2 regions of the Novilysobacter longmucuonensis genome follow, and region 1 is predicted to be linked to the other one. Evidence: predicted binding sites of a transcription regulator. Region 1 holds the regulator's gene; the other holds the start of a gene.
What was found. Region 1 encodes FliA, which starts transcription of late flagellar genes. Its sites were predicted from a motif close to TAAAGTTTNNCNNNCNNNGGCCGATAA; they were not measured.
Positions count from the first base shown of each region.

Region 2: ACJQWM_RS11785 (flagellar motor protein) is a predicted target of FliA. The motif match lies at 16,722-16,748, and genes of this name have one in related genera.

Region 1 is NZ_JBJMAW010000025.1:5,644-14,501, reverse strand. Features, by position in the region: gene ACJQWM_RS14025 (protein phosphatase CheZ) at 1-397, opposite strand, end outside; gene cheY (chemotaxis response regulator CheY) at 394-786, opposite strand; gene ACJQWM_RS14015 (RNA polymerase sigma factor FliA) at 1,013-1,771, opposite strand; gene ACJQWM_RS14010 (MinD/ParA family protein) at 1,768-2,658, opposite strand; gene flhF (flagellar biosynthesis GTPase FlhF) at 2,642-4,357, opposite strand; gene flhA (flagellar biosynthesis protein FlhA) at 4,516-6,603, opposite strand; gene flhB (flagellar biosynthesis protein FlhB) at 6,600-7,775, opposite strand; gene fliR (flagellar biosynthetic protein FliR) at 7,983-8,771, opposite strand.
Region 2 is NZ_JBJMAW010000014.1:12-18,175, reverse strand. Features, by position in the region: gene flgJ (flagellar assembly peptidoglycan hydrolase FlgJ) at 1-1,030, opposite strand, end outside; gene ACJQWM_RS11875 (flagellar basal body P-ring protein FlgI) at 1,268-2,350, opposite strand; gene ACJQWM_RS11870 (flagellar basal body L-ring protein FlgH) at 2,476-3,252, opposite strand; gene flgG (flagellar basal-body rod protein FlgG) at 3,405-4,190, opposite strand; gene ACJQWM_RS11860 (flagellar basal body rod protein FlgF) at 4,231-4,977, opposite strand; gene flgE (flagellar hook protein FlgE) at 5,121-6,341, opposite strand; gene ACJQWM_RS11850 (flagellar hook assembly protein FlgD) at 6,427-7,092, opposite strand; gene flgC (flagellar basal body rod protein FlgC) at 7,095-7,502, opposite strand; gene flgB (flagellar basal body rod protein FlgB) at 7,516-7,896, opposite strand; gene ACJQWM_RS11835 (chemotaxis protein CheV) at 8,091-9,023, opposite strand; gene ACJQWM_RS11830 (hypothetical protein) at 9,181-9,453, shown strand; gene flgA (flagellar basal body P-ring formation chaperone FlgA) at 9,827-10,492, shown strand; gene flgM (flagellar biosynthesis anti-sigma factor FlgM) at 10,614-10,925, shown strand; gene ACJQWM_RS11815 (flagellar protein FlgN) at 10,922-11,275, shown strand; gene ACJQWM_RS11810 (sensor histidine kinase) at 11,272-12,534, shown strand; gene ACJQWM_RS11805 (hypothetical protein) at 12,510-12,659, opposite strand; gene ACJQWM_RS11800 (chemotaxis protein CheW) at 13,353-14,105, opposite strand; gene ACJQWM_RS11795 (ParA family protein) at 14,102-14,881, opposite strand; gene motD (flagellar motor protein MotD) at 14,881-15,963, opposite strand; gene ACJQWM_RS11785 (flagellar motor protein) at 15,973-16,713, opposite strand; partial or broken gene ACJQWM_RS11780 (chemotaxis protein CheA) at 16,936-18,164, opposite strand, start outside.

The DNA.
Region 1 (8,858 bases):
GGATGCCGGCGAGCGCCTGCTGCTGCGCCTCGTCCTGCCCGGGGGGCAGTTGCCGCAGCAAGGCGCCGCATTCGTCGATCAGGTCCAGCGTGCGCAGGCTCGCGCCTTCGGTCAGGGTGACCACGTGTTCCAGTCGGGCACAGGCATCGGGCAGCGAGCTCCCATGTGCGCTGCCGGTGCCGTCGCCGAGGGCTTGCTCGAGCTCGCGCGCGAGCCTCGCCAGGCCCTGCACGAACGGCTGGGTACGCCACTGGATGAGCTCGTCGACGTTGGTCCGCCAGCTGGCGTGGTCCTCGTGCTCCAGTGCCCACAGCGCCGCATGCAGGCGCTTGGTGATGAGCTGGCGGTCCTCTGGGCCGAGGGCGTCGCTCGGGCCGGGGCCGGAGCCCTGACTCACGCGGCCGTCTCCAGGCGCTCGAAGATCTTGCCGAGCTTGTCGCCGAGCGTGCCGGCGGTGAAGGGTTTGATTACGTAACCGTTCACCCCGGCCTGCGCGGCCTCGATGATCTGTTCGCGCTTGGCTTCGGCGGTGACCATCAGCACCGGGATCTTCGACAGCGCGGCATCGCCGCGGATCGCCTTGAGCAGGTCGATGCCCGGCATGCCGGGCATGTTCCAGTCGGTGATCACCAGATCGAACGGGCCCTTGTGCAGCTCGACCAGCGCGCTGTTGCCGTCGTCGGCCTCGGTGGTGTTGAAGAAACCTAGATCGTTGAGCAGGTTCTTGACGATGCGGCGCATCGTCGAGAAGTCGTCAACGATCAGGATGCGGATGTTCTTGTCCATAGGGGGCTCGCGTTTGTCTTCTCGGGTGCTATCGGCGGGTGGACGGAATTCTTGAAGGGCGCTGGTGCGGGGAAGAAAGGGCGTTGGCCCGCAAAGGACGCGAAAGACGCAAAAAGGAAAGTGAGAAGAAAGAGGAGTAAGGAGGTAAGGAAGAGCGAGCCGCTTCTCCTTACCTCCTCACCTCCTTGCTTTCTTTTGCGTGCTTTGCGGACCAACCGCTCTCGCCCTAATCATCGTTCTCGGCCTCGTCGCGCCACTCGCCCAGGCGCGCGCGCAGGCGCAGCATGGCCTGGCCGTGGATCTGGCAGACCCGCGACTCACTGATCGACAGCACCGCGCCGATCTCGCGCAGGTTGAGTTCCTGTTCGTAGTACAGCGACAGCACCAGTTGCTCGCGCTCGGGCAGGTCGCCGATCGCGCCGCCGAGCGCCTCGCGGAACTCGTCGTGCTCGAACGCGCGCGCCGGCGTGGCGGTGCCGCGGGCGGCCAGGCGCGGCTCGCCGTCGTGCTCCTCGGCGTGCGCATCGAAGCTGATGAGCTGGCCGCGCGCCGCGTCCTCGAGCATGCGATGGTATTCGGGCAGCGACACGCCCAGCGCGGTCGCGACCTCCTGCGTGGTTGCGGCGCGGCCGGCCTTCTGTTCGATTTCGCGGGTGGCGGCGACCACGTCGCGGTAGCGGCGGTGGACCGAGCGCGGCACCCAGTCGCCGCGGCGGATCTCGTCGATCATCGCGCCGCGGATGCGGATCGAGGCGTAGGTCTCGAACGCCGCACCTTGATCCGCCTGGAAGTTGCGGGCGGCGTCGATCAACCCGAGCATGCCGGCTTGGATCAGGTCGTCGACCTCCACGCTGGACGGCAGGCGCGCGGCGAGGTGATGGGCGATGCGCCGCACCAGTTCGCCGTGGCGCTCGACGATGTCGGCGGCGGCGCCAGGCTGGCTCGAGCGCTGGTTCGACCGATAGGCAGCGGCCGCGACGTTCATGCCGCCGCACTGCGCGATGGCGGGGTCACCATGCGCTCCATGAAGAACTCGACGTGGCCGCGCGGACCCTGCGGGCTCTGCCACTGGCCGGCGCGGCGCGCGATGTCGCGGAACGCCAGCGCCGATGGGCTCGAGGGGAACGCCTCGACCACCGCCTCCTGGCGCTGGATCGAGCGGCGCAGCCACTCATCGCGCGGGATCGCACCGAGGTAGTTGAGGGTGATGTCCAGGAAGCGCGAGGTGACGCGTTCGAGCTTGTCGAACAGCTGCCGGCCCTCGGCCGGGTGCTGCACCTGGTTGGCGAGTACCTGGATCCGGTTGACCCCGCGGTCGCGGCTGAGCACCTTGATCAGGGCGTAGGCATCGGTGACCGAGGCCGGTTCGTCGCAGACCACCACGATCACGTCCTGCGCGGCCTGGCAGAAGGTCAGCACGCCGTCGGCGATCCCCGCGGCGTTGTCCACCACCATCGTGTCGATCGGCAGTTCGAGTTGGCTGAAGGCGTGCACCAGGCCGATGTGCTGCTGCGGCACCAGTTCGGTCATGTGGCGCTTGCCCGAGGCGGCTGGCACCACCCAGAGCCCGCGCGGGCCCTCGAGCAGGGTGTCGTGCAGCTCGCAGCGGCCGGCGAACACGTCGGCCAGGGTGAAGCGCGGCGACAGACCGAGCATCACATCGACGTTGGCCAGGCCCAGGTCGGTGTCGAGCAGCAGCGTGCGCTGGCCGGCATTGACCAGCGCCATCGCCAGGTTGACCGAGACGCTGGTCTTGCCGACGCCGCCCTTGCCGCTGGCCACGGAGATGACCCGCACCGGTGCCGCGGCAGGCTGCGGACCCGTCGGGGCGGCGACTTCGACTTGCTTGATCGGCTCAGCTCGCGACGACATGACGATCCTCGTTGGCAAGGGGGTGGGCAGGGTGGGCATCGGGACAATCGGCAGCACGGCGCAATTTCTCCAGTTGCAGGACCAGGCGCGACGCATCGGCGGTGTCCAGGTCGGCCGGCACCTGCTGTCCGTCGGTGGTGTAGATCAGCTTGAGGTCGTGGCGGACTGCGACCGACAGGGCGGCGCCGAGGCGGCCGGTCTCGTCGAGCTTGGTCAGCACCACGCCCTCCGGCGCGGCGAGGCGATAGCGCCGCACCACCTCGCCCAGGTCGTAGGGGTTGGCGTTGGCCGGCAGCACCAGCAGGCTGCGCAGGCGCTGGTTGGCGCGCAGCCAAGTGATCTGGCTGAGCAGGGCGAGATCGCGCACCGCGTAACCGGCGGTATCGACCAGAACCAGCGGGTAGTCGGCCAGCTGCTCCAGCGCCCTGGGCAGGCCCTCGGGGCCGGACGCCTCGCACACGGTGATGCCGAGCGTGCGGCCGTGGGCCTGCAGTTGTTCGCGGGCGCCGGCGCGCTCGACGTCGGTGGTGACCAGAGCCACGTCGCGGGCGCGGTGGCGTTGCGCATAGCGGGCGGCGAGCTTGGCCAGCGTGGTGGTCTTGCCGGCGCCGGTCGGGCCGATCAGTGCGATCACGCCGCCCTCGTCGATCGGCTCGCTGCGCGAGACGGTCAGCATGCGGGCGAGCTCGGCCAGCATCGGCGCGCGGGTCTTGGCCGGGTCTAGCTGCGGGTCGAGCTTGGCCGCGATGGCCTGTGCGAGGTTCTCGTCGCAACCGTAGCCGAGCAGGGTGTCGTAGGCGGCGGCGCGCGCCGGCGAACCGCGCAGGCGCTCGACCGCGAACTGGCCCATCTCGCGCTCGATCAGCTGGCGCATGTTGGCCAGTTCGTCGCGCATCGCGGCGATGCCGGGATCGAGGTCGCGGCCGCCGACGCTGCGCAGGTGCCGGGTGTCATGCCCGGCATCGTGTTCAGCGTGGCGTTCGGGCGGTTCGGCCATCGGCTCCAGCTGCAGTTCGGGCTTCGGGGCGGCCGGCGATGGAAGCTTGGTCGCCGCTAGCGGGTTCGGTACCGCGTCGGCGTCGGTCTGCGCAGGCAGTGCCGGCGCTGTCTGCGCGGTGTCCGCGGCGACTGCAGTCGGCGTCACCGGCGCTGACGTTGGCGCCGGAGCCAGCGCCGCCATCATTTCGTCGAAGCGGGCGGTGGAGGGCGGCGGGCTTGCGGCTGGCGGGGGTGTGCTGGGCTGCGGCGCGGCCGGGGCGGAGGTCAGCTCGGCCAGGGTCGGGGTGCGGTCGGCGGCAGGCGCGGACGCGCTCGGCTCGCCGCCGAGGCGGAATACCGCACGGGCGCGGGTCGCCAAGGTCTCGCGCACCGGCGGTGGCGCGGCGGTGGGCTTGGTGGCGGCTGGCTTGGCAGGGGCCGGCTGGGCGGCGGCCTGCGCAGGTTCCGCGCTCGCCACCATCGCGGGGGGCGAGCTCGCTGGCATCGCGTCCAGCACCTTCGGCTTCAGCGGCTCCAGTCGCGGCGCGGCGGCGCGCAGTGCCTGCTGTACCAGGGCTTCGTCGTAGTCGGTGGCGGCGACGATCTCGATCCCGCCCTCGACCGGTCGGTTCGACAGGATCACCGCATCGGCGCCCTGCTCGTCGCGCACCATGCGCAGGCCGGTGCGCATGTCGGGGGCGGTGAAGCGTTTGATTCTCATGGGGTTGCTCCTTCGGAGCCGGGACCGGGGACCCGGGGCAGGGGACCCGGGAAAGCGGGGTGCGTCGACGCTGGGCGCGACGCAATCGACTGGCCTTGGTAAATCTGTTGCATCTCGCTTTTGCTCCTAAAGATTCTCCGGGTCCCCGGGCCCGGCTTTCACCCCACCGACCCCACCAGCCGCAGCCGCTTGTCCTCCGGTACCTCGCCGTAGGCCAGTACCGACAGGGCCGGTACGCTGTGGCGCACGAGGCGGGCGATCGTTGCGCGGATCCCGGCGGGGACCAGCAGCACCGCGGGTTCGCCGCGGCCTTCCTGGCGGGTGACGCACTCGCTGAGGTTCTGGTGCAGTCGCTCGGCCAATCCGGGCTCCATCGCGGCGCCTGAGCCGCTGACCGAGTCCTGCAATACCCGTTCCAGCGCCGGCGCCAGGGTGTAGACCGGCAGCTCGGCATTGAGGCCGTTGAGTTCCTGCACGATGAAGCGCCCCAGGGCGGTGCGCACCGCGGCGGTGAGCGTCGCCGGGTCCTGGGTGCTGGCGCCGTGTTCCAGCAGCGTCTCGACGATCTGGCGCATCTGCCGCACCGGCACGCGCTCGACCAGCAGCGACTGCAGCACCCGCACCACCACCGACAGCGGCAGCAGCTTGGGTGTCAAATCCTCGACGAGCTTGGGTGCGGATTTCCCGACACTGGCCAGCAGCTGCTGCACCTCCTCAAAGCCGAGCAACTCGGAGGCGCGCTCGTTGACCAGGTGCGACAGGTGGGTGGCGACCACGGTGGCCGCATCGACCACGGTGTAGCCGAGCGACTCGGCATGCGCGCGCTGGCTGGGCTGGATCCACACCGCGTCCAGCCCGAAAGCCGGGTCCTTGCCCGGCAGTCCGTCCAGCGGTCCGAACACGCGGCCGGGGTCGAGCGCGAGTTCGCGGTCCGGGTGCAGCTCGCCCGAGGCGATCGGCACCCCGTGCACCAGTACGCGGTACTGCCCCGGCGCCAGCTCGAGGTTGTCGCGCACGTGCACCGCGGGGATCAGGAAGCCCAGGTCCTGGGTCAGCTTGCGGCGCACGCCCTTGAGCCGCGCCAGCAGTTCGCCGCCCTGCGTCTTGTCGACCAGCGGGATCAGCCGGTATCCGACTTCCAGCCCGAGCGGTTCGACCGCGCGCACCTCGTCCCAACTCAGCTCGGCGCTGGGCGAGGGCGCGCTGCCGCTGGCCCCGGCGGCGGCCTCGGCGGTGGCCTCGTCGGCCGCGATCGCATTGCGTTTGTGCAGCCGCCAGGCGGCATAGCCGAGCACCGCGGCCAGCAGCAGGAACGGCAGGTTGGGCATGCCCGGGATCACCCCGATGATGCCCAGCATCAGCGCCGAGACGGTCAGCGCGCGGACTTGGCCGAACACCTGGCCCTGCACCGCCGCGCCCATTTCCTGCTCGCCGGTGGAGCGGGTGACCAGCATCGCCGTTGCGGTGGCGATCAGCAGCGCCGGCAGCTGCGCGACCAGGCCGTCGCCGATCGCCAGCAGGGTGTAGACCCGCGCCGACTCGCCGAAGTCCATGTCGTGCTGGAGCATCCCGATCAGCAGCCCGCCGATCAGGTTGATGATGAGGATCAGGATGCCGGCGATCGCATCGCCGCGCACGAACTTGCTGGCGCCGTCCATCGAGCCGTAGAAGTCGGCCTCCTCGCGCACTTCCTGGCGCCGCGCCTTGGCGTCCTCGCGGGTCAGCAGGCCGGCGTTGAGGTCGGCATCGATCGCCATCTGCTTGCCGGGCAAGGCATCCAGGATGAAGCGCGCCGACACCTCGGAGATGCGCCCGGCGCCCTTGGTCACCACGATGAAGTTGACGATGGTCAGGATCGCGAACACCACGATGCCGACCGCGTAGCTGCCGCCGATCACGAACTGGCCGAACGACTCGATCACGCGGCCGGCCGCGGCCGGGCCCTCGTGGCCGTGCAGCAGCACCACCCGGGTCGAGGCGACATTCAGCCCCAGCCGCAGCAGGGTGACCATCAGCAGCACGCTGGGGAAGATCGAGAACTCCAGCGGCCGCTTCACGTAGATCACCGCCAGCATCACCACCAGCGACATCGCGATATTGACGCTGAACAGCATGTCCAGCAGCAGTGGCGACAGCGGCACGATCACCATCGCCAGCATCGCCATGACCACGATCGGCGCGGCCGCGCCATTGCGCACCGCCGCGATCATGTTGGCGGCGGAGAACCGGTTCTGTACCGCGCTCATGGCGCCGGGGTTCCGTCGCCTGGCGGATCGCCGGCGTCTTCGGCGCGACCGTCGGCCTCGGCCTCGCCCAACGTGATGCCGTCGAGCACCGGCGCCGGCCCGTGGGCCGGGTGCCAGCGCTTGAGCTGGTACACGTATGACAGCACCTGAGCGACGGCGGCGTAGAGTTTCACCGGGATTTCCTGATCGACCTGGGCGGTCCGATACAAGGCCCGTGCCAGAGGCGGGGTCTCCAGCACGCTGATCCGGTGCTGCTGCGCCACCTGGCGGATCATCAGCGCGATCTCGTCCACCCCTTTGGCCACCACCTTGGGCGCGCGCATGTTGTCCGCGTCGTACTTCAGCGCCACCGCATAGTGGGTCGGATTGACCACCACCACGTCGGCGGTCGGCAGCGCTTCCATCATCCGGCGCTGCGACATCTGCTGGGCGACCTGGCGCACGCGCGCCTTAATTTCGGGATTGCCTTCGGTCTGCTTGAGCTCGTCGCGGATCTCCTGCTTGGTCATGCGCAACTTGACCGTGTGCTGCCAGCGTTGCCACGGCACGTCGACCGCGGCGAGCAGCCCGAGCGAGGCGATCATCGCGATGAAGGTGCCGATGGCCACGCCCAGTCCGGTGCCGGCGGCGCCGTGCAGCGACATGCGCGGCATTGCCAGCAGCTCGTGGAATGCCGCGTAGATGACCGCCGCGCCGACCCCGATCACCAGCAGCACACGCAGCAGCGAGCGCAGCAGCTCGGCCAGCCCCTCCTTGCCGTAGATCCGCTTGAATCCCTTCATCGGATCGAGCCGGGTGAAGTCCGGCTGCAGCGCCTTGTTGGAAAAGCCGATGCCGCCCATCACCGCCGGCGCGATCAGGCACGCGCCCAGTGCGACCAGTATCACCGGCAGTACCGGCAGCATCAGCTCGACCATCAGCCCGACGGCGTGCGGCAGCAGCCGATCGGGGCGACCCACCGAAGCCGGGTCCAGGGTCAATGCATCACGCAGCCAGCTTTGCGCGGCCACGCCAATGCCGGGCGCGTACATCAGCATCGCCAGCGAGGTGGCCCCGAGCACCGCGACGTTGCCGAGTTCGCGCGAGCGCGGAACCTGGCCCTTCTCGCGGGCCTCGCGCAGGCGCTTCTCGGTCGGTTGCTCGGTCTTGTCCTGTTGGTCCTGTTCAGACACCGGCGGCGCTTCCCTGTGTGGCTTCCCGTCTCGACACCCTCCTTTGGAAAAGGAGGGCCGGGGCGGATTTGCCGTTGCTCCTGCAAGAACAGCGCCAGAGAAAAATTCCCTAGCCCCTTGTAGGAGCGCTCCATGAGCGCGATCGCCCGGACGAGCGAAAGCCTCGCGCCCATGGGGCGCTCCTACAGAGGTAGTCCGCGGCCGCCCTCAGCCGGTCAGTGCGCGCGCCGCCATGAACGCGTCCTCGAACAACTGCTGCACCGGTGCCTGCAGTTGGCGCATCAACAGCCCCAGCAGCAGCAATCCGACCAGCAACGAAACCGGCAGGCCGATCACGATGGGGTTGAGCGCCGGCGCGGCGCGGGCCAGCACGCCGAAGGCGAGATTGACCGTGAGCAGCGCCATCATCACCGGCAGCGCCAGCAGCAGCCCAGCCCGCAGGCAGGTGCCGAAGAATGCCGGCAGCGCGGCGGCGAACTGCGCGGGGGCGCCCAGCGGCTGCCCGATCGGCAGCGCCTGGTAGCTTTCGAACAGCAGCTGGACCAGCGCCAGATGCGCATCCAGCGCGAAGAACACCAGCGCGAAGGCCAGATAGAACCACTGCGCCAGCACCGGCGAGGAGGCGCCGGTGAGCGGGTCGGCCATGGTCGCCAGCGACAGTGCCATGCCCTGGCTAATCAGCTCGCCGGCCAGGCGCCCGGCCTCGAAAGCCAGCCGCAGCAGCAGGCCGATGGAGATGCCGATGGCGAATTCGCGCAGCACCGAGCCGACCGTGAGCGCGTCGATCGCCGCCGCCGGCGGCGCCGGCAGCAGCGTCGAGATCGCCGCCGACAGTGCCAGGGTCAGCATCATGCGCGCACGCACCGGCATGCTGTTGCCGGAGATCATCGGCAATACCTGGATCGCGGCGCCGATGCGTAGCGCATGCCACAGCACCGCGCTGAGCATCGCGAACAGGTTGACGCCGCTGGCGGTGGTCAGGGTGACGGTGTCCATCAGGCGGCGTCGCGTTGTCCGCTCGACGAGGCAGTGCAAGAGCAAACCCATCCCCATCCCGGCCTTCCCCTTGAAGGGGAAGGAGAC
Region 2 (18,164 bases), on a different contig from region 1:
CGCGTTGGAGAGTCGGCCCATTGGCGATCGCCGAGATCTTGGCCGCGTAGGACGGGTCGGTGGCGTAGCCGGCCTGCTGCAGTGCCGAGGCGAAGCGGCCGGTATCGTTGCCAGCGGCGAGCGCGCCGGCGTAGCGCTCGTTGCGCATCAGCTGGGCGTAGTCGGCGAAGCTGTCGTGGATCGAGCCGTAGGCGCGGAAATCGGTGCGCTCGTTGCGACGCACGCCGCCGACGAATTCATGGGTGGCGGAATTCACTCGCTCACCGCTCCAGCGTGATCCGGTCTTGATGCCGAAAAGATTGTGCGAGCTCGTCTCGCCGCGGCCACCGGCCAGGCGCCGGCCCCAACCGGTCTCCAGCGCGGCCTGCGCGACCAGCGCCTTGGCCGACACGCCCAGTTCGGCGGCGGTGCGCTGCGCATGCGGCCAGATCGATTTGACGAAGGCCTCCGGGCTGCTGCAGTCCAGCGGCGTGTTTGTCGCGGCGGCCGCCTCGCCGGTGGTCCTGTCGGGCGACCACTGGTCGGCCGCTAGGCCTGGTGCGGCCGGCGATGAGGCGGGCGGGCGGCTTGCCGCCACATCCAGCGCCGGCATCGACACGCCGCTGCGGCTCGGCGCCAGGGCGAAGCCGCCGGTCATGGAGGCGGCCATCTTCATCATTGAGCCGCCATGCGAGTAGGGCATCGCCATCGGCAGCGTCGCCGCCGGCGCGCGCTGCGGCAGCGGCATGGGCGCGGCGGACATGTTCTGTCCTTCGGCGCCGCCGCTGCCACGCTCGAGTTGGCGCACGATCATCGGCGCCAGACCGAGGCCTTGGCCCTTGGTGATCTCGCGCGAGAGCTGCTGGTCGTACATGTCGCGGTACATCGTGTTGTCGCCCAGCATCGAGTCGCCCATGCTCGCGCTGCGCATCGACTTGAGCATCAGCTGCGCGAACTGCGACTCCAGTTCGCGCGCAGCGGTCTGCAGGCGCTCGCGCGATTGCGACGGTTGCGGGGTGATCGCGAGTTCGGTGGCGGAGGGCAGGCGCATGTTCGGGCTAATGCAAGGGTTGTGCCTCGGGGAGCGGGAGTAAGGTCGGTCTTTGTCGGATGTCGGGTTGAGGGGCCGTGCTTCTCTGCTCGTCATTCCCGCGAAGGCGGGAACCCAGTGACCTGCGCGTTTTCGGCCAGCGGCGTTGCAAGTGCCATTAGCGAAAGACGTTGGATCCCCGGCTTCGCGGGGATGACGAGCGGGTTGCAGGATGACGAGTGCTGGCGGCGATGATCCTCAAATCACTTCCAGCTCAGCCCGCAGCGCACCCGCGCGCTTCAGCGCTTCCAGGATCGCGACGATGTCGCCCGGCGCGGCGCCGACGGCGTTGACCGCGCGCACGATCGCTTCCAGCGAGGTGCCGCCGGCGAACAAGAACATGCGGCTGGAGTCCTCGACCGCCTCGATCGTCGATTGCGGGGTGATGACGGTGGCACCGTCGCCAAACGGGTTGGGCTGGTCCACTTGCAGGGATTCGACGATCGACACGGTCAGCGAGCCATGCGCGACCGCGGCCGGCAGCACGGTGACGTGGCCGCCCATGACCACGGTGCCGGTGCGCGAGTTGACGATGACCTTGGCGGCCGCCGCGCCCGGGCGCACGTCGAGCGTTTCGAGCTGCGCCAGGAAACCGATGCGGTCGCCCGGCGGCGGGGTCACCTCGATGGTCACGCCGTCGAGTGCGCGCGCACGGCCGGGGCCGAATGCGCTTTCGACCGCAGCGACTATCCGCGCAGCGGTGGTGAAGTCGAACTCGTGCAGGTTCAGCAGGATGTTGCCGGTCGGTGCCGCCCCGGCGACCGCGCGTTCCACGATCGCGCCGTTGGGGATGCGCCCGCCGTTGGGCGCGTTGACCGAGATGCGCGAGCCGTCGCGGCCCGAGGCGCCGAAGCCGCTGACCACCAGGCTGCCCTGGGCGATCGCGTAGACCTGGCCGTCGGCGCCTTTTAGCGGCGCCATCAGCAGGCTGCCGCCGCGCAAGGATCCGGCATTGCCGATCGAGGACACGGTGACGTCGATGTTCTGGCCGGGCTTGGCGTAGGCCGGCAACTCGGCGTGGATCGCGACCGCGGCGACGTTCTTGAGCTGCGGATTGACCCCCGGCGGAATGGTCACGCCGAGCTGGTCGAGCATCGTCTTGAGGCTCTGCACGGTAAAGGGCGTCTGGCTGGTGCGGTCGCCGCTGCCGTCCAGGCCGACCACCAGGCCGTAGCCAACCAGCGGGTTGCCGCGCACCCCGGCGACCTGGGCCAGATCCTTGATGCGCTCGGCCTGGGCATTGGCGCTGAAAACAAGCAACAGCACCGCGCAGGTACGCATCGCGGCGCGTAGCGCGCGTCGCGGCGCGGAAGCGGCGGCCTCGGGGCGGGCTACGCGTCGGGCCGGGACGAAGGTTGGGGTGGCGATGCCGCGTCCCGCGAGATTGGCGCTGGTCATGACGGGCCTCAGTAAGGGAAGGCGGCGGAGTTGAAGAAGCGGCCCAGCCAGCCCATCGCGTTCGACCGCGCCAGCGTGCCGCGGCCGCCGTAGACGATGCGGGCCTCGCCGACGCGGTCGGAACTGATGCGGTTGTCGGGACCGATATCGGCGGTGCGCACGATTCCTTGAACCTGGACCAGCTCGTCGCCCTGGTTCAGGCGCATGCGCTTCTGGCCGGCGACCAGCAGGTTGCCGTTGCCGAGTTCGCGCACCACCGTGACGGTGATCTCGCCGTCGAGCTGGTTGCTCTGCGCGCTGTTGCCGGCGCCGGTGAAGTCGCGGGTGCCCTCGATCTCGGCTTCGAGGATCGACTGGCCGGCGTAGGTCACCGGCAGCCCGGCGACGATCGGCGCGCCCAGGCCGATGCCGGATTCCTTGGTGACAGAGGTCTGCGCAACCGAGCGCGAGGCGGTGCGCTCGGTCAGCACGATGGTCAGCAGGTCGCCGACGCCTCGTGCCTTGTTGTCCTGGAACAGCCGCAGGCCGCGCCCGCTGCCGCTCCCGCGGTTGGACGCGGCGTAGATCGAACCGCCGGGGTCGGCGGCGGCCGCCGGGGCGAGCATGCCGGCGGGCGTTGCGGCATCGGGCACGGCGACCTGCGCCGCATACGGCGAGGCCGCCTGCGGCACCACCGGCTCGAACGGGCGCACGTCGCCCATCACCGTGGCGCAGCCAGTCAATATGCCGACGAAAAGCAAACCGCCTACCGACACCACGGAGCGCACGAACCCTCCAGCCGTCATTCCCGCGAAGGCGGGAATCCATGCCCGCGCGGTGGCGGACGCATCGTCGGCATGGATCCCCGCCTTCGCGGGGATGACGGCTTGAAAGCGGCGATTCGGGATCTTCATCAGTGCGGCGACCGTCTTCATTGCGACTCTCTAAGCGTTGCGGATCAGAGGTTCTGGTTGAGGAAGCCAAGCATCTGGTCGATGGTCGAGATCGCCTTGGCGTTGGTCTCGTAGGCGCGCTGGGTCTCGATCATCGACACCAGTTCCTCCACGGTGTTGACGTTGGAGCCCTCCAGCGCGCCCTGCACCAGCAGGCCGGCGCCGTTGCTGCCGGGCGCACCCTGCTGCGCCGGGCCGCTGGCGCCGGTCTCGACATAAAGGTTCTCGCCCTTGGCTTGCAGGCCGGCGGGGTTGACGAAGTCGGCCAGGGTCAGCGCACCGACCTGCACCGCCTCGGCCTGTCCGGCGACCTGCACCGAGACCGTGCCGTCGCTGCCGATGGTCACGCTCTGCGCGCCCTCGGGCAGCTGCAGGCCCGGCTGCACCGGGTAGCCGGAGTTGGTGACCAGCTCACCCTGGGAATTGATCTGGAAGCTGCCGTCGCGGGTGTAGGCCGGGCTGCCGTCGGGCAGCAGCACCTCGAAGAAACCGCGGCCGTTGATCGCGACGTCCAGCGCGTTGCCGGTCTGCGCCAGGTTGCCCTGCTGGAACTGCTTGGCGGTGGCGGCGACCCGCACGCCGGTGCCGGTGGACAGGCCGCTGGGCAACTGGGTCTGCTCGGAGCTGGCACCGCCGGGCTGGCGCACGGTCTGGTACAGCAGGTCCTCGAAGCTGGCGCGGTCGCGCTTGAAGCCCACGGTATTGGTGTTGGCGAGATTGTTGGAGATCACCGCCATGCGCGTCTGCTGCGCATCGAGGCCGGTTTTCGCGATCCATAGAGCCTGGCTCATGGCGTGTTCCTCTTCATGTCAGTGGCGTGTGCCGTAAAAATCAGCGCGAGGACAGCAGGGTGTTGGCCGCACGCGCGTTCTCGTCGCCCTTCTGCAAGATGCGTACCTGCATCTCGAACTGGCGCGACAGCTGGATCATCGAAACCAGCATCGAGGTGGCGTCCACGTTGCTGCCCTCCAGCGCGCCGGAGGTCAGTACCTTGCCGGCGGCGGGTGCCAGCGGCGCGGCGTCGGGGGCGGCGTACATCAGGCCGTCCTCGCCGCGGACCAACTCGGCGGTATTGGCCGCGGCGACCTGCAGCCGCCCGGCTTCGGCGATGGTGTTGGCCGGCTGACCCTGCGGCACGATCGAGATGGTGCCGTCGCCACCGATGCTCAGCGACTGGTGCGGGGGGATGGCCAATGGCGCGCCGCCTTGGTCGAGCACCGGCCGCCCCGAGGCGGTGGTCAGCAGGCCGTTGGGGGTGAGCTGCAGGTTGCCGGCGCGGGTGTAGGCGACACCGCCGCCGGGCGCCTGCACCGCCAGCCAGCGGTCCGGATCGAGCGCCACGTCGAGCGCGTTGCTGGTGTTGTGCACCGCCCCGGCGCGCGCGCTGACCCCGAGCGTCTGGTGCGAGGCGGCGACGCGCGAGGCGTGGCCGGCGCCATCGACCGGAGCTGCAACCGTGCCGCTCAAGGTCGCCTGGAAGCCCACCGTGCTGGCGTTGGCGAGGTTGTGCGACACCGAGGCCTGCGCCTTCAGCGTGGCGCTGGCGCCGGTCATCGCGACGTATAGGGCCTTGTCCACGGTGGTGTCTCCTGTTGTTGCCGATCAGGTGCCTGCCGATCAAGTCGGCAAGGCTGTCCGCAAAGAGCGCAAAGGGCGCAAAGACCAAATAGAAAAACTTTCCTTTTGCGCTTTTTGCGTCCTTTGCGGACCAGCTACTGGCTTCAGCGGATGTTGATCACGGTCTGGGTGATCTGGTCCTGGGTCGAGATCATCTGCGCGTTGGCCTGGAAGTTGCGTTGCGCGGTGATCATGTTGACCAGCTGCTCGGTCAGATCGACGTTGGAGGTTTCCAGCGCGCCGCCCTGGATCAGGCCGAACTCGGACGAACCGGCGCCGCCGCGGCGCGGTTGGCCGGACTCAAAGGTTTCGGACCAGCCGTTGTCACCCTGCGGCTGCAGACCCTGCGGGTTGCTGAAGTTGGTCATTGCGACCTGGCCCAGCGGAGTCGAGACGCCGTTGGTGTAGCGCGCATTGACCACGCCGGTCGAGGACACCTCGATGCCGGTCAGGCGACCGGTGGCATAGCCGTCCTGTACTAGCGCGGACACGCTGAAGGATTCGCCGTACTGGGTCGACTCGCTCACGTCGACGGTGATCGCCATCGGCGCGGCGCCGTTGCCGGGATCGTAGTCGGGCAGCGCGATCTCGCCTGGTACCGGCGCCTGCAGTTCGCCGATGTCGGAGTACTGCAGCGTGGCCGGCGCCCCGACGGCGTTGCCGTCGATCTGGGTATGCACTTCCCACTCGTTGGGGTTGGCGGTCTTGACGAAGTACAGCGACTGGGTGTGCGAGGCGCCTAGCGAGTCGTACACCGTCAGCGAGGTGGTGTGGTTGTAGCTGCTCGGATCAGTCGGATCGAACGGCGCCACGGTCGGCGCCGCCGCATCGGCCGGCAGGTTGCTGCCGACCTCGATCTCGCCGGTCGCGCGCGGCGGCGAGTCGCCGTTGGCCAGCTGCAAATCGCTCATGCGGCCCATGTCGAAGCCGGTGCCGGTGGCGCTGGGCAGGTACACCTGCAGCCGGTGGCCGGACGGATTGACCACGTAGCCATCGCGGTCGGCGCCGAAATTGCCGGCGCGCGAGTACACGCTGGCGCCCTGGTTGGACAGGGTGAAGAAACCCTGCCCGCTGATCGCCAGGTCCAGCGCCTTGCCGCTGAACTCGACGTTGCCCTGGTCGAACTGCTGCGCGACCTGGTTGAGCCGCACGCCGGCGCCGATCGCGTTTTTCGACAGGCCGAAGGCCGACACCGGGAACACGTCGCCGAACTCGGCGCGCGACTGCTTGAAGCCGGTGGTGTTTGCGTTGGCGATGTTGTTGGAGGTGACGTTGAGGTCGGCCGAAGCCGCGTTCATGCCGCTGAGCGAGATGCGGAAACTCATGGTGTGTGCTCCTGGGTGGACCGGGTGCTGAAGGGGGTGCGGATCTGATTGCCGACCTGAAGGTCGATGGTTGGGCGCGGCGACATCAGCCGACCCTGCGGATCGCCGACAGCGAATGGCTACCCAGCCCTGCAAGGTTGAGGACGAGCCCGTGCGGCTCGATCGAGACACTGTCGACGTGGCCGGCCATGCGTACCTGCAATGCCTCGGCCTGCTTGCCGGTGCCGATGCTGGCGCGGATGGTGTACTGGCCGCCGGCGCTGGGGTTGCCGGCGTCGTCAAGACCGTCCCACTCCCAGTTCACGGTGCCGGCCGAGGGCGCGTCGACGGTGGTGCGGCGCACGATCGCCCCGGCACTGTCGACGATTTCAATGCTGATCGGCCCGGCAGAGGGCGCGGTAAGCTCGCCGCGCATCGGCGCGCCGGGCGCCAACTGCACGGTGTCGGCCTCGACCAGTGCCTCGCGCCCGACCAGCGAGGCCGCGCGCAGGGTCTGGTCGGATTCCATCACGCTGGCCATCGCGCCCATCGCGCCCTGCATCTCCTCGATGCCCTGCACGGTGGAGAACTGCGCGAGCTGGCCGAGGAACTCGGCGTTGGCGAGTGGTTTGAGCGGGTCCTGGTGCTTGAGCTGCTCGGTCATCAGCCGCAGGAAATCGGCCTGGCCCAGCGAGGTGTCGCGCGGCGGCGCCTGCGCGGCGAGGCCGAGCGAACCGTAGGGATGTTCGTTGCTGCCGGTGATCGCGCTCATCGTTATTTACCCATGTTGAGCGTGGCCATCGCCAGCTCCTTGGCGGTGTTGAACACCTCGACGTTGGCCTGGTAGCCCCGCGAGGCGGAAATCAGGTCGACCATCTGCGCGACCGGATCGATCGCCGGGGCGTAGACGTAGCCCTCGCCGTCGGCCAGCGGGTGCCCGGGCTCGTAGCGCTTGATAGGCGCGGCGGTGCTCTCGGTGACCTCGGTCACCTGCACCCCGGACAGCTCGGGCTTGCCCGCGACTGCCTCGGCCGAGAACACCGGCTGCTTGGCGCGGAACACCGCGTCGGGATCGCCTGATACCGAGTCGGCGTTGGCCAGGTTGCTGGCGATGGTGCTCAGGCGCACCGATTGCGCCTGCATCGCCGAACCGGCGACGTTGAAGATGGGCAGGTTGCTCATGCGGTCGTCTCCCTTACTGGCCCGTTATGGCGGTCAGCATCCCGCGCACCTTCGCTTCGACGAACGACATCGAGGCGCGGTATTCGAGTGCGGCCTGGGCGAAGGCGGCGTGCTCGCGATCACCATCGACGGTGTTGCCGTCCATGCTGGGCTGGCTGGCGGGGCGCTCGTAGCGCGCGCCGCTGGCTGCCGCGGTGATCGCATCGGTGCCCGCACCGCTGCCGGCCACGGGCTGCATCGCCGCTCGCAGGGCACTGTTGAAGTCGAGGTCCTGCGCCTTGTAGCCGGGCGTGTCGGCGTTGGCGAGGTTGGACGCCAGCAGCTGCATGCGCTGCTCGCGCAGCGCCAGCGCCGTGCCATGGACGCCAAGAAACGAGGAAGTTGGCTCGGTCATCGCCCCTCCGGGGTGCGTGTTCCCCCGAACCGAGGCAAGCGGCGTGCCACGCCGTCTTCAGCCCTCCCCTTCAAGGGGAGGGTTGGGTGGGGATGGGGTGGCTCTGCGCCAGACCGCAGCCGCCAGGCCAACCCATCCCCATCCCGGCTCTCCCCTTGAAGGGGAAGGAGCAAAGCTGCTTTGGAAACAGCCGCTTACGCGGCCATCTGCAACGCGTTAATGCGCGAGGTGATGCGCTGCGCAAGCTCGTGCTCGGAGTACTTGGCGACAAAGTCGTCGGCGCCGACGCGCTCGACCATCGCGTGGTTGAACACCCCCGACAGGGAGGTGTGCAGCAGCACGTAGAGGCCGCGCAGGGCCGGATGGCGACGGATTTCCGTCGTCAGCGTGTAGCCGTCCATCGCCGGCATCTCGATATCGGAAATCACCATGGCGTAGCGCTCGGTCGGCGCGCGGCCGCTTTCGGCCAGTTGCTGCAGGTGCTCCAGTGCCTGGCGACCGTCCGACAGCAAGGTGGCATGCAGCCCGAGTTGCTCGAGCACCTGGCGGATCTGGTTGCGCGCCACGCGCGAGTCGTCGACCACCAGCACCTCGCGCGCCGCACCGCCGTGCGCCAGCGGCATGATCGCGCCGGCCTCGCTCCTGCGCGGTACCGCCTCGGCCAGCACGCTCTCCACGTCGACCAGCTGGATCAGTTCACCGTTGTGGCGGGTGACGCCGGTGAGGTAGTTGCAGTCGCCGCCCAGGTCCGGCGGCGGATGGATGTCCTCGACCGCGATATTGACGATGCGCTCGACCCCCGACACCAGGAAGCCCTGCACGGTGCGGTTGAACTCGGTCACCACCAGGTAGCGCGGTTCCGGGCCGTCGTCCGGGCTGCCGTGGCCGATCGCCCGGGCCAGGTCCAGCACCGCCACGGTCCGCCCGCGCACATCGGCCGCGCCACGGAAGGCGGCGGACAGCTGCGGCAGGGTGAACAGCGGCGGGCGCGGGATGACTTCCTGCACCTTGAATACATTGACGCCAAAAAGCTGACGCGTGCCCAGCCGGAACAGCAGCAAGGCCAGCCGGTTGTGGCCGGCCAGCCGGGTGCGTTGGTCGATTCGGTCCAGCAGGTCGCGGCTCATGGCGATGTTGTCGGCCGTGGCCGGCGCTTCTTGAGCGGCACGGGCGGCCGCTGGATCGGCATTGCTTTTGCCCTTGCCCCGACGTTGATCTTGACGTTGACCTTGCGATGCCAATCAACCATTTCGTCGCTCCACAGACCCCGAAGGGGCGGCGGCCATGGATGGCCGCCGTTTTCCGACCGAGGCAGGATGCCGAGTCGGAAAATCCCCGCGTCGCCCGCACGGCGAGGTGTTTGAAGTGTCGAGGAAGGGCCTTTCTTTGGTTACTTTCTTTGGCCCTTCAAAGAAAGTGACTCGCCTTCAGGCGAAAGCATTTGATCTTTGCCTGTCTACCGCCAGCGGATGTTTTTGGAAGTTGCGACGCGACGAGATCATGATCAAGATCAAGGTCAAGAGCTTCCGCCTGAAGGCGGGTCACTTTCTTTGCTGACCCAAAGAAAGTAACCAAAGAAAGGGTCCTCCTCGACACACCTCCCGTGCGGGCATGGAGTAGCGCGGGGATTTTTCGACTCGCCATCCATGGCTCGGTCGAAAAACGGCGCACATCCATGTGCGCCGCCCCTTCGGGGTCTGTGGAGTGACGAGGTGGCTAGGTTTACGCGGCAACGGCAAGGCAAAGGCAAAGGCAAGGCAAGGCAAGGCAAGGCAAGGGCAAAGGCAAGGGCAAGGGCACCGGAAGAGCAAGTGCAGAAGGGCGACCGCGGGGGCTCCAGCGCGGCGAGGGCCCTACGCGGGACCGGCAAAGCGCCCCGCGGCACATGACTTGCTTGTCCACGACGGAACAAGTGCCAAGGAGCGTCCGCGTGCCCCATCGATCACCACCCGCCTGGCTGGCGGCCTTGCTGCTGCTCGCGAGTGCGTCGTCGGCCGCAGGGACGGCCATCACCGAGCCCGACGCGATCCGCCAGGCCGCCCTCGCCGCGCTCGGCGCCGAAGGCACGGGCTCAGAGGCCACCGTCGACCCGGCGCTGCGGATGGCACGATGCGGCCAGCCGCTGCAGGCGGTGCCAACCAGCCCGCGCACGGTCGAGGTGCGCTGCGATGATGCGCCCGGCTGGCGGCTGTACGTGCCGGTGCGCCTGCGGCGCGAGGCCGATGTGGTAGTGCTCAAAACCCCGGCCCGCGCCGGTGTGCCGATCACTGCCGACCAGTTGGCGGTGCAGCGCCGCGACATGAGCGGCGAGGGGGCCGGCTTCAGCGATCCGGCCCAGCTGATCGGCCGGCTGCCGCGCTTGAGCCTGCCGCGCGGCGCGGCGCTGACCGAGGCCGACCTGGCTACCGGTGCGCTGCTGCGCCGTGGCGACCCGGTCGTGCTGGTCTCGCGTGCGGGCGGGGTCGAGGTGCGCGTGGCCGGTCGCGCGCTTGGCAAGGCCACTCCGGGCGGCACCGTCTCGGTGGAGAACATCGGCTCGCGCCGGGTGGTCCGCGGCCGGCTCATCGAGGAGGGTGTGGTCGAGGTCACCCGTTGAGCCGGCAGGCATGCGCCGTGGGCGGCGGCGCAGGACCGATTCGTGCGGTCGTTCACAAATCCACTAAAGTTCCGCCCGGCCCCGCCGTTAGCGTGGTCGACCGAGTAATCAGGAGCGTGCGATGACCAGCAAGATCGACGGCGGCGTGCCGCCACCGCGGCCAGCCGAGCTTGGCAATCCCGCCGCGGCCGCCCGGTCCGGCGAGGACCGCTCGCAGCCGGTGGCCGCCGCCACGCCGGCCGACAACATGCGCCTCACCGGCGAGGCCGCCGGCCTGCAGGCGCTGGAGCGCGAGCTCGGCGCCGCCCCGGCGGGGCTCGACCAGGCCCGCGTCGACGAGATCAAGGGTGCGATCGCCGACGGCAGTTACCGCGTCGACGCCCAGGAAATCGCCACGCGCATGCTGGCCTTCGAGAACGACCTGACCCGATGAACGCCGTGACGGACCAGGCTGCGGTCCCTCCGCTGGAGGCGCTCGAACGTGCCTTGCAGGAAGAACGCCGCGCCCTGCTCGAGCACGATGTCGACGCGCTGCTCAGCTCGACCCAGGCCAAGCTGGTCGCCTTGCGCGAGGTCGAGTCGCAACCGCTGGGCAATGAGGCCACCGCACGCGTCTCCGCCCTGAGCGAACTCAACCGCGCCAACAGCGTGCTGCTCGCGCGGCGCCGCCGCGAAGTCACCTGGGCCCTGCGTCACCTGGGCCGCGTCGACGCCACGGGCGTGTACGATGCCGGTGGACAAGCGGGCACCCGCCCGCAGGCGCGCTGTCTCGGAGTGGGATGAACGAACAACAGCCTGGTCACTCAGGCGATCGCCCGAACACGGCCTGGAGCGACGACCTGCTCTGGGCGCTGGCCGTGGCCGACACCGCGGCGTTGCTGCTCGATGGCGACGGCGCACTGACCCATGCCAACACCGCCGCGCAGGTGCTCGCCGCGCGCCTGCACCCGGATGACCCGACAGCCGAACCCGCTGCGCTGCTGGCGTGCGTGCCGGACCGCGCCTGGGACGCCGCCGGCGTCGACGGCCGCTGGATCGGCGAGGTCGCCACCGCGCAGCCCGGACTGGTGCTGGAGATCAAGGTCTTCAGCGGTCTCCAGGGCGGCACCCATCGTGGGCTGGTGGTGATGAGCGACGTCTCCGCGCGCGCCGCCCGCGAGCGAGAGCTGCAGCGCCGGCACGACGAACTGCAGCAGACCTACAGCCGCCTGGCCGGCGCCCAGGAGCAGCTGCTGCAGTCGGAGAAAATGGCCTCCATCGGCCAGCTCGCCGCCGGCGTCGCGCACGAGATCAACAACCCGATCGGCTACGTGCACTCCAACCTGGGCACGCTGCAGGAGTATGTCGGCGCATTGTTCGCGCTGCTCGATGGCTACGCCGCGGCGCTGCAGTCCGACGACCCTGCCGCGCAGCGCGCGGCGCTGCAGAACACGCGCAACCGGCTGGATATCGACTTCATCGCCCGCGACCTGCCGCAGTTGCTGTCCGAGTCGCGCGAGGGCATCGAGCGGGTCATCAAGATCGTGCAGGATCTCAAGGATTTCTCCCACGTCGGCCGAGGCGAGCCGATGCGCCCCTCGGACCTGCGCAAGGGGTTGGAATCGACGCTCAACATCGTCTGGAACGATCTCAAGTACAAGGTGCGCGTGGAGAAGCATTACGGCGAGTTGCCGCTGGTCGAGTGCCATCTGTCGGAGATCAACCAGGTGTTCATGAACCTGCTGATCAACGCCGGCCAGGCGATCGCCGAGCGCGGCTCGATCGTGCTGGCTACCGGCAGCGAGGACGGCGAGGCCTGGATCAGCATTGCCGACACCGGGTGCGGCATCCCCGACGAAACCCTTCAGCGCATCTTCGATCCGTTCTACACGACCAAGCCGGTCGGCCGCGGCACCGGCCTGGGCCTGGCGATCGCATACCGCATCGTCGCCAAGCACCACGGCCGCATCGAGGTCGCCAGCCAGCCCGGTGCCGGCAGCACGTTCCGAATAGTGCTGCCGCTGGTGCAGCCGCCGCCTCAGACCGAGGCGCCCGCGCCGTAGTGCCGAGCTTGCTCGGCAGCCTCCAGCACGCGTAGTGCCGAGTTCCCGATCCCGATCCTGATCGAAACCGAGTCGTTGCCGTTGCCGGTGATGTTGATGTTGATGTTCAACGCCAACCGATCCACGTCGTCACTCCACAGACCCGAAGGGCGGCGGGCATGGATGCCCGCCGTTTTTCGACCGAGCCACGGATGGCGAGTCGAAAAATCCCCGCGCCACTGCACGCCCGCACGGGAGGGGTGTCGGGGAGAGCCCTTTCTTTGGTTACTTTCTTTGGGCTTGTCAAAGAAAGCGACCCGCCTTCAGGCGGAAGCTCTTGATCTTGAAGTTGATCTTGAAGTTGATCTTGATCTGATCACGCCGCGCTCTTCGGCGCTGAGGTGCGCGTAGTGCTGGCCCATTGCAAGTTCTCTTTGCCAAGTGATGCACTTGAGCTTAGAGACCGCCAACCAAAGAAGGGCCCTTCCTCGACACTTCAAACACCTCGCCGTGCGGGCGACGCCGGGATTTTCCGACTCGGCATCCTGCCTCGGTCGGAAAACGGCGGCCATCCATGGCCGCCGCCCCTTCGGGGTCTGTGGGGTGGCGAGGTGGGTTGATTGGTGTTGCAACCGCAAAGGCAACAGCAACAGCAACAGCAAATCCTCCCCAACCCTCCTTTTTCAAAGGAGGGAGCTCAATGCAGGGGAGGAGCTCAACGCGGGGGAGGGAGCTCAATGCAGGCAAGCTGATGCGGCGCACGTTCCAACAGTGCGGACCGCTATGGCAGTTCCCCCCTTTGGAAAAGGGGGGCAGGGGGATTTGCTCTTGCCGGGAGATCAGCCGAACAGCGCGTCAGCGTCCAGCAGTACCGTGGGGGCGCCGCCGGTGCGGGCGACGCCGAGGATGGCACCGGGATCGCCGTTGGCCAGGGGCGGCTCGATGTGCTCGCGACCCAGCGTCACCACGTCCTCGACCGCGGTGACGAGCACCCCGATCAGCTCGTCGTCGCGTTCAACCACCACGATGCGTGAATTCTCGTCGGCGCTGACGAAACCCGAGTCGAGCCAGCGGCCCAGGTCGAACACCGGGACGATGCGGCCGCGCAGGTTCATCACCCCTAGCACCGAGGCGGCGGCGCCGCGCATGGCGAGGGTCGGCACAGTGCGGACCACCTCCTGGACGCGCATCAGTTCGAAGGCGTAGACGTCGACGCCGACGCGCATGCGTAGCCAGCGGCCGCTGTTGTGCACGGTCTGGATGCGCGTGGCGGGCGGTCCAGCGCCGACGGCCGCCGGTGGTGCGGCGCTCGGGCTGGTCGGCTCCGGTGCGACCGCCGGCGTGGGCACCGGTGTACGCCGGCTTTCGATGCGGAGGGCTTCTGCAATGGCCATTTCGGCCACCGCTGCTTCTGGATCGGCGAGCTGACCGGATTCGGCCGGCGCGCGGTCCGGGGGAGCGTGCGCGATCGACGCCGGTGCCGCCGCTGCCGCCGCGCTCGCCGCATCCGCTGCCCGCGCCGGCGGCTCGTGCTCGGCGGCCGAGGGCGACAGCAGATCGTCCAGGTAGGCGTCGATGACGTCGTCGCTCACGCGGCCTCCTTGCGCGCATTGACGCTCTCGGCCGTGTCCAGCAGCCACCTCAGGGCAGACCGGTAGGCGAGGGCGCCGCGGCCGGTCGGCGCTTCGGCGGCGGTCAGCACGGCCGGGTCGCGCAGCCGGGTGTCCATCGGCACCGCCTTGTGCCAGACGCGCCCGGCGTAGGTATCGTGCAGTTGCTCCAGGCTCTTGACCCCCGAGCGGGTGCGGCGATCGAACAGGGTTGGCAGGATGTGGCGTGGCAGCGGGCGCCGGCGCGAGCGTTCGATCATTTCCGCGGTGCGCAGCATGTCGGCCAGGCCGTGCAGCGCCAGCGGATCGGTCTGGGTCGGGATGACCAGGCGGTCGGCGGCGGCGAGCGCGTTGACCATCAGCAGCCCCAGCGTCGGCGGGCAGTCCAGCAGCACGTAGTCGAAATCCCCGCGCACGCGATGCAGGGCGCGGCCGAGCGCCAGCCCGAGCCCGGGTTGGGTGGCGCCGCGCCGCTCCAGCGTCGCCAGTGCCGGTTGCGCGGCCACCATCAGCAGCCCGGGGATCGCGGTGCCGCGCGCGAGCGTGCGCAGGTCGGGGTCGTGGCCGGAGAACAGGTCGTGGGTGCCGGCCGGCGGCGGCGCGCTCGGCACCTCGAACGCACGCGTCAGGGAGGCGTGCGGGTCGAGGTCGAGCAGCAGCACGCGCTCGCCGCTCTCGGCCAGGTTGCGCGACAGGCACAGCGAGGTGGTCGTCTTGCCGACGCCGCCTTTCTGGTTGGCGATCGCCCAGATCAACATCAGCCGGCATCCTCTTCGGTGGTGCGCACGGCGGTGGCGATGACCGGCAGCACGGGTTGGGGCGGGCGCGTCGCGGCGGCGCCGGTCGAGTCGTTGTCGGCGGCCGGCGCGAGCGGAGCAGGCAGGGTGGCTCCGGCATGGCGCTGCGCGGTGTCCGCGTCCGCGCCGGTCTCGTGATCGGCCAGCATTGGGGGCAGCTCGTCGATGATCGCGTCCGGCCCCTGCGGGCTGGCCAGGATCACCAGCAGCACCCGGCGGTTGCTGTTGCGGCCCTCGACACTGCCGTTGTCGGCGATCGGCTGGTGCGAGCCGAACCCGACCACGGCGAGCCGATCGGGTTCGATGTCGGCATCGATCATCACGTGCACCACGCTGGCCGCACGCGCGGCCGACAGCTCCCAGTTCGACGGGAACTGCGCGGTCTTGATCGGCATGTTGTCGGTGTAGCCCTCTACCCGGACGGAGTTGGGCTCGCCACGCAGGACCGCCGCGAGCCGGCGCACGGTGCTGGTGGCAAAGGCGTTGGGCACCGCCACGCCGCTGGCGAACAGGATGTCGCTCTGGATCTCGACCTCCAGGAAGGTCGCCCCGCGGCGCACCTTGACCAATTTCTGCCGCACCAGTTCCGACAGCGCATCCTCGATGCGCTGGCCGAGCGCCTGCAACTGCGCGGTGTCGCGTCCGGCGATGTCGCTGGCGGTGTGGGCCGCGGCCGCGGCGGCGCGCGCCTCGCTGGCGCTGCGCTGGCCGAAAGTCGGCATGTCGACTATCTGGCGCACGCGCAGGTTGGCGATCGGGTCGACCGGGGCCGGCCCGGCCTTGGCCGCGGCGGTCTGCATCGCGGGCCGGTCGAACGAGCGCGGCTGGGTGGCGCCCAACTGCACCGGCGCGATCGTGCGCGGCGGACCGCCGAATGCCGAGGACAGCGCATCGGCGATCATCCGGTACTTGCCCTCGTTGACCGAGGAGATCGCGTACATCACCACGAAAAAGGCGAGCAGCAGCGTCACCAGGTCGCCATAGGGGATCGCCCAGGCTTCGTGGTTGGTGTGATCTGCGTGCGGGTCGCGACGTCGGGCCATGGCAGGGCGTCAGTGGAGGAAGCCGTTGAGCCGGGCTTCGATGTTGCGCGGGTTCTCGCCCTGGGCGATCGCGATCAAGCCCTCGATGATCATGTCGCGCTCCTGGGTCTGCCCGTTGATCACGCCCTTGAGCTTGCTGGCGACCGGCAGCAGCATCAGGTTGGCCGCGCCGATGCCGTAGATGGTCGCGGTGAACGCCGCGGCGATGCCCTGGCCCAGCTTGCTTGGGTCGGCGAGGTTCTTCATCACCGCCATCAGCCCCAGCACCGCGCCGATGATGCCCAACGTAGGGGCGTAGATCCCCATGCCCTCGAAAACCTTGGCCGCGGCGAGGTCGCTGTGTTCCTGGCCGGCCAGCTCGATCTCGAGCATCTGCCGGATGGTCTCGGGTTCGACCCCGTCGACCACCATCTGCAAGCCCTTGCGCAGGAACGGATCGGGCTGCGCCTGCACCTCCGCCTCCAGTCCGAGCAGGCCCTGCTTGCGCGCGACGCTGCTCCACTGGACGATCTTGCCGATGACCGCGCTGCGGTCCTGCGACGGCGGCTGGAACACCCAGCGCACGATCCGCAGCGCGCGCCTGAACGTCACCATCGGGGTCTGCAGCAGGATCGCCGCGACGGTGCCGACGATCACGATCAAAAACGCGGCCGGATTCCACAGTCCGGACAAGCCGGCACCCTTGAGCACGCTGCCGCCGATCAAGGCGACGATCGCGAGCACCACGCCGATGAGACTGAGTCTGTCCATTGGGGAAATTAACGGTCGCGGGGGGGATTACTTGAGCGCGCAGGCGTTTGGTTCGACTGCGGGAGCGCGCCGTGGGTGAGATCGCGGAATTGCTGGAAAGGCTCGCGCCCATGGGGCGCTCCTACAGGAATCGACGCGCTGTTGTAGGAGCGGGCCATGCCCGCGATCGGGAACGATGCGGTCGCGCTCAGGGGCGTTCAGCGTAGCGGAGCAAGCTCCGCTCTACAGCGTTCTGGCGGCACCGCGCACGCCGGTCCGGTACAGCGCGTCGACGTCCAGGATCAACGCCATGCGGCCGTCGCCGATCAGGCTGGCGCCGGCGTAACCGGGCAATCCGCGCAGGGTGCGCGGCAGCGCCTTGATCACCACTTCCTCGCGGCCGCGCACGCGATCGACCGCCAGGCAGAAGCGTTGCTCGCCCGACTGCAGGACCACGTTGGTGCAGTCCGCCAGCGGCGCCTCCTGCAGGCCCAACCAGTCGCGCAGGCCGAGCAGCGGCACCGGCTCCTCACGCAGGTCCAGCACGCGTTGGGTGTCGACCCACATCGGCTCGCCCGGATGGTGCGCGAGCACCTCGACCACGCGCACCAGCGGCAATGCGTAGACGTCCTGGTCGATCTCCACCAGCAGGGTCGGCAGGATCGCCAGGGTCAGCGGCACCCGGATCAAAAAGCGGGTGCCGCGTCCGGGCTCGGACTGGATCTGCACCTCGCCGCTGAGTTCGCGGATCTTGGACTGCACCACGTCCATGCCGACGCCGCGACCGGACAGGTCGCTGACCTCGGCGCGGGTCGAGAAGCCCGGCAGGAAGATCAGTTGCAGGCACTCCTCGGTGCTCAGCCGCGCGGCGGCCTCGGCATCGATCAGGCCCTTGCGCAATGCGCTGTCGCGGATGTTGTCGGGGTCGATGCCGGCGCCGTCGTCGCGCACTTCGATCGCGACGTGGTCGCCCTCCTGCTGGGCACTGAGCCGCACCCGGCCCTGCTCGGGCTTGCCGGCCTCGATGCGCACCGAAGGCGGCTCGATGCCGTGGTCGATCGCGTTTCGAACCAGGTGCAACAGCGGATCCGACAGCGCCTCGACCAGGTTGCGGTCCAGTTCGGTGTCGGCGCCGACCACGTCCAGCTCGACCGATTTCTGCAGTTGGCGGGCGATGTCGCGGGTGAGCTTGGGGAAGCGCGAGAACACCCGGCCGACCGGCTGCATGCGCGCGGTCATCACCGCCGATTGCAGGCGCGAGGTGGCGCCGTCGAGCGCGGTCACCGCGCGGTCGAGGTGCTCGTCGCGCAGGCGCGGGCGGATGGTCTTGAGCCGGTTGCGCGCCAGCACCAGCTCGCCGACCAGGTTGACCAGCGCATCGAGCCGGCGCACGTCGATGCGCACGGTCGCGTCGGCCGATTCCGCGCTGGCGGCGGGCTTGCGCGGCGCGGCCGCGGGGTTCGGGGGTGGTG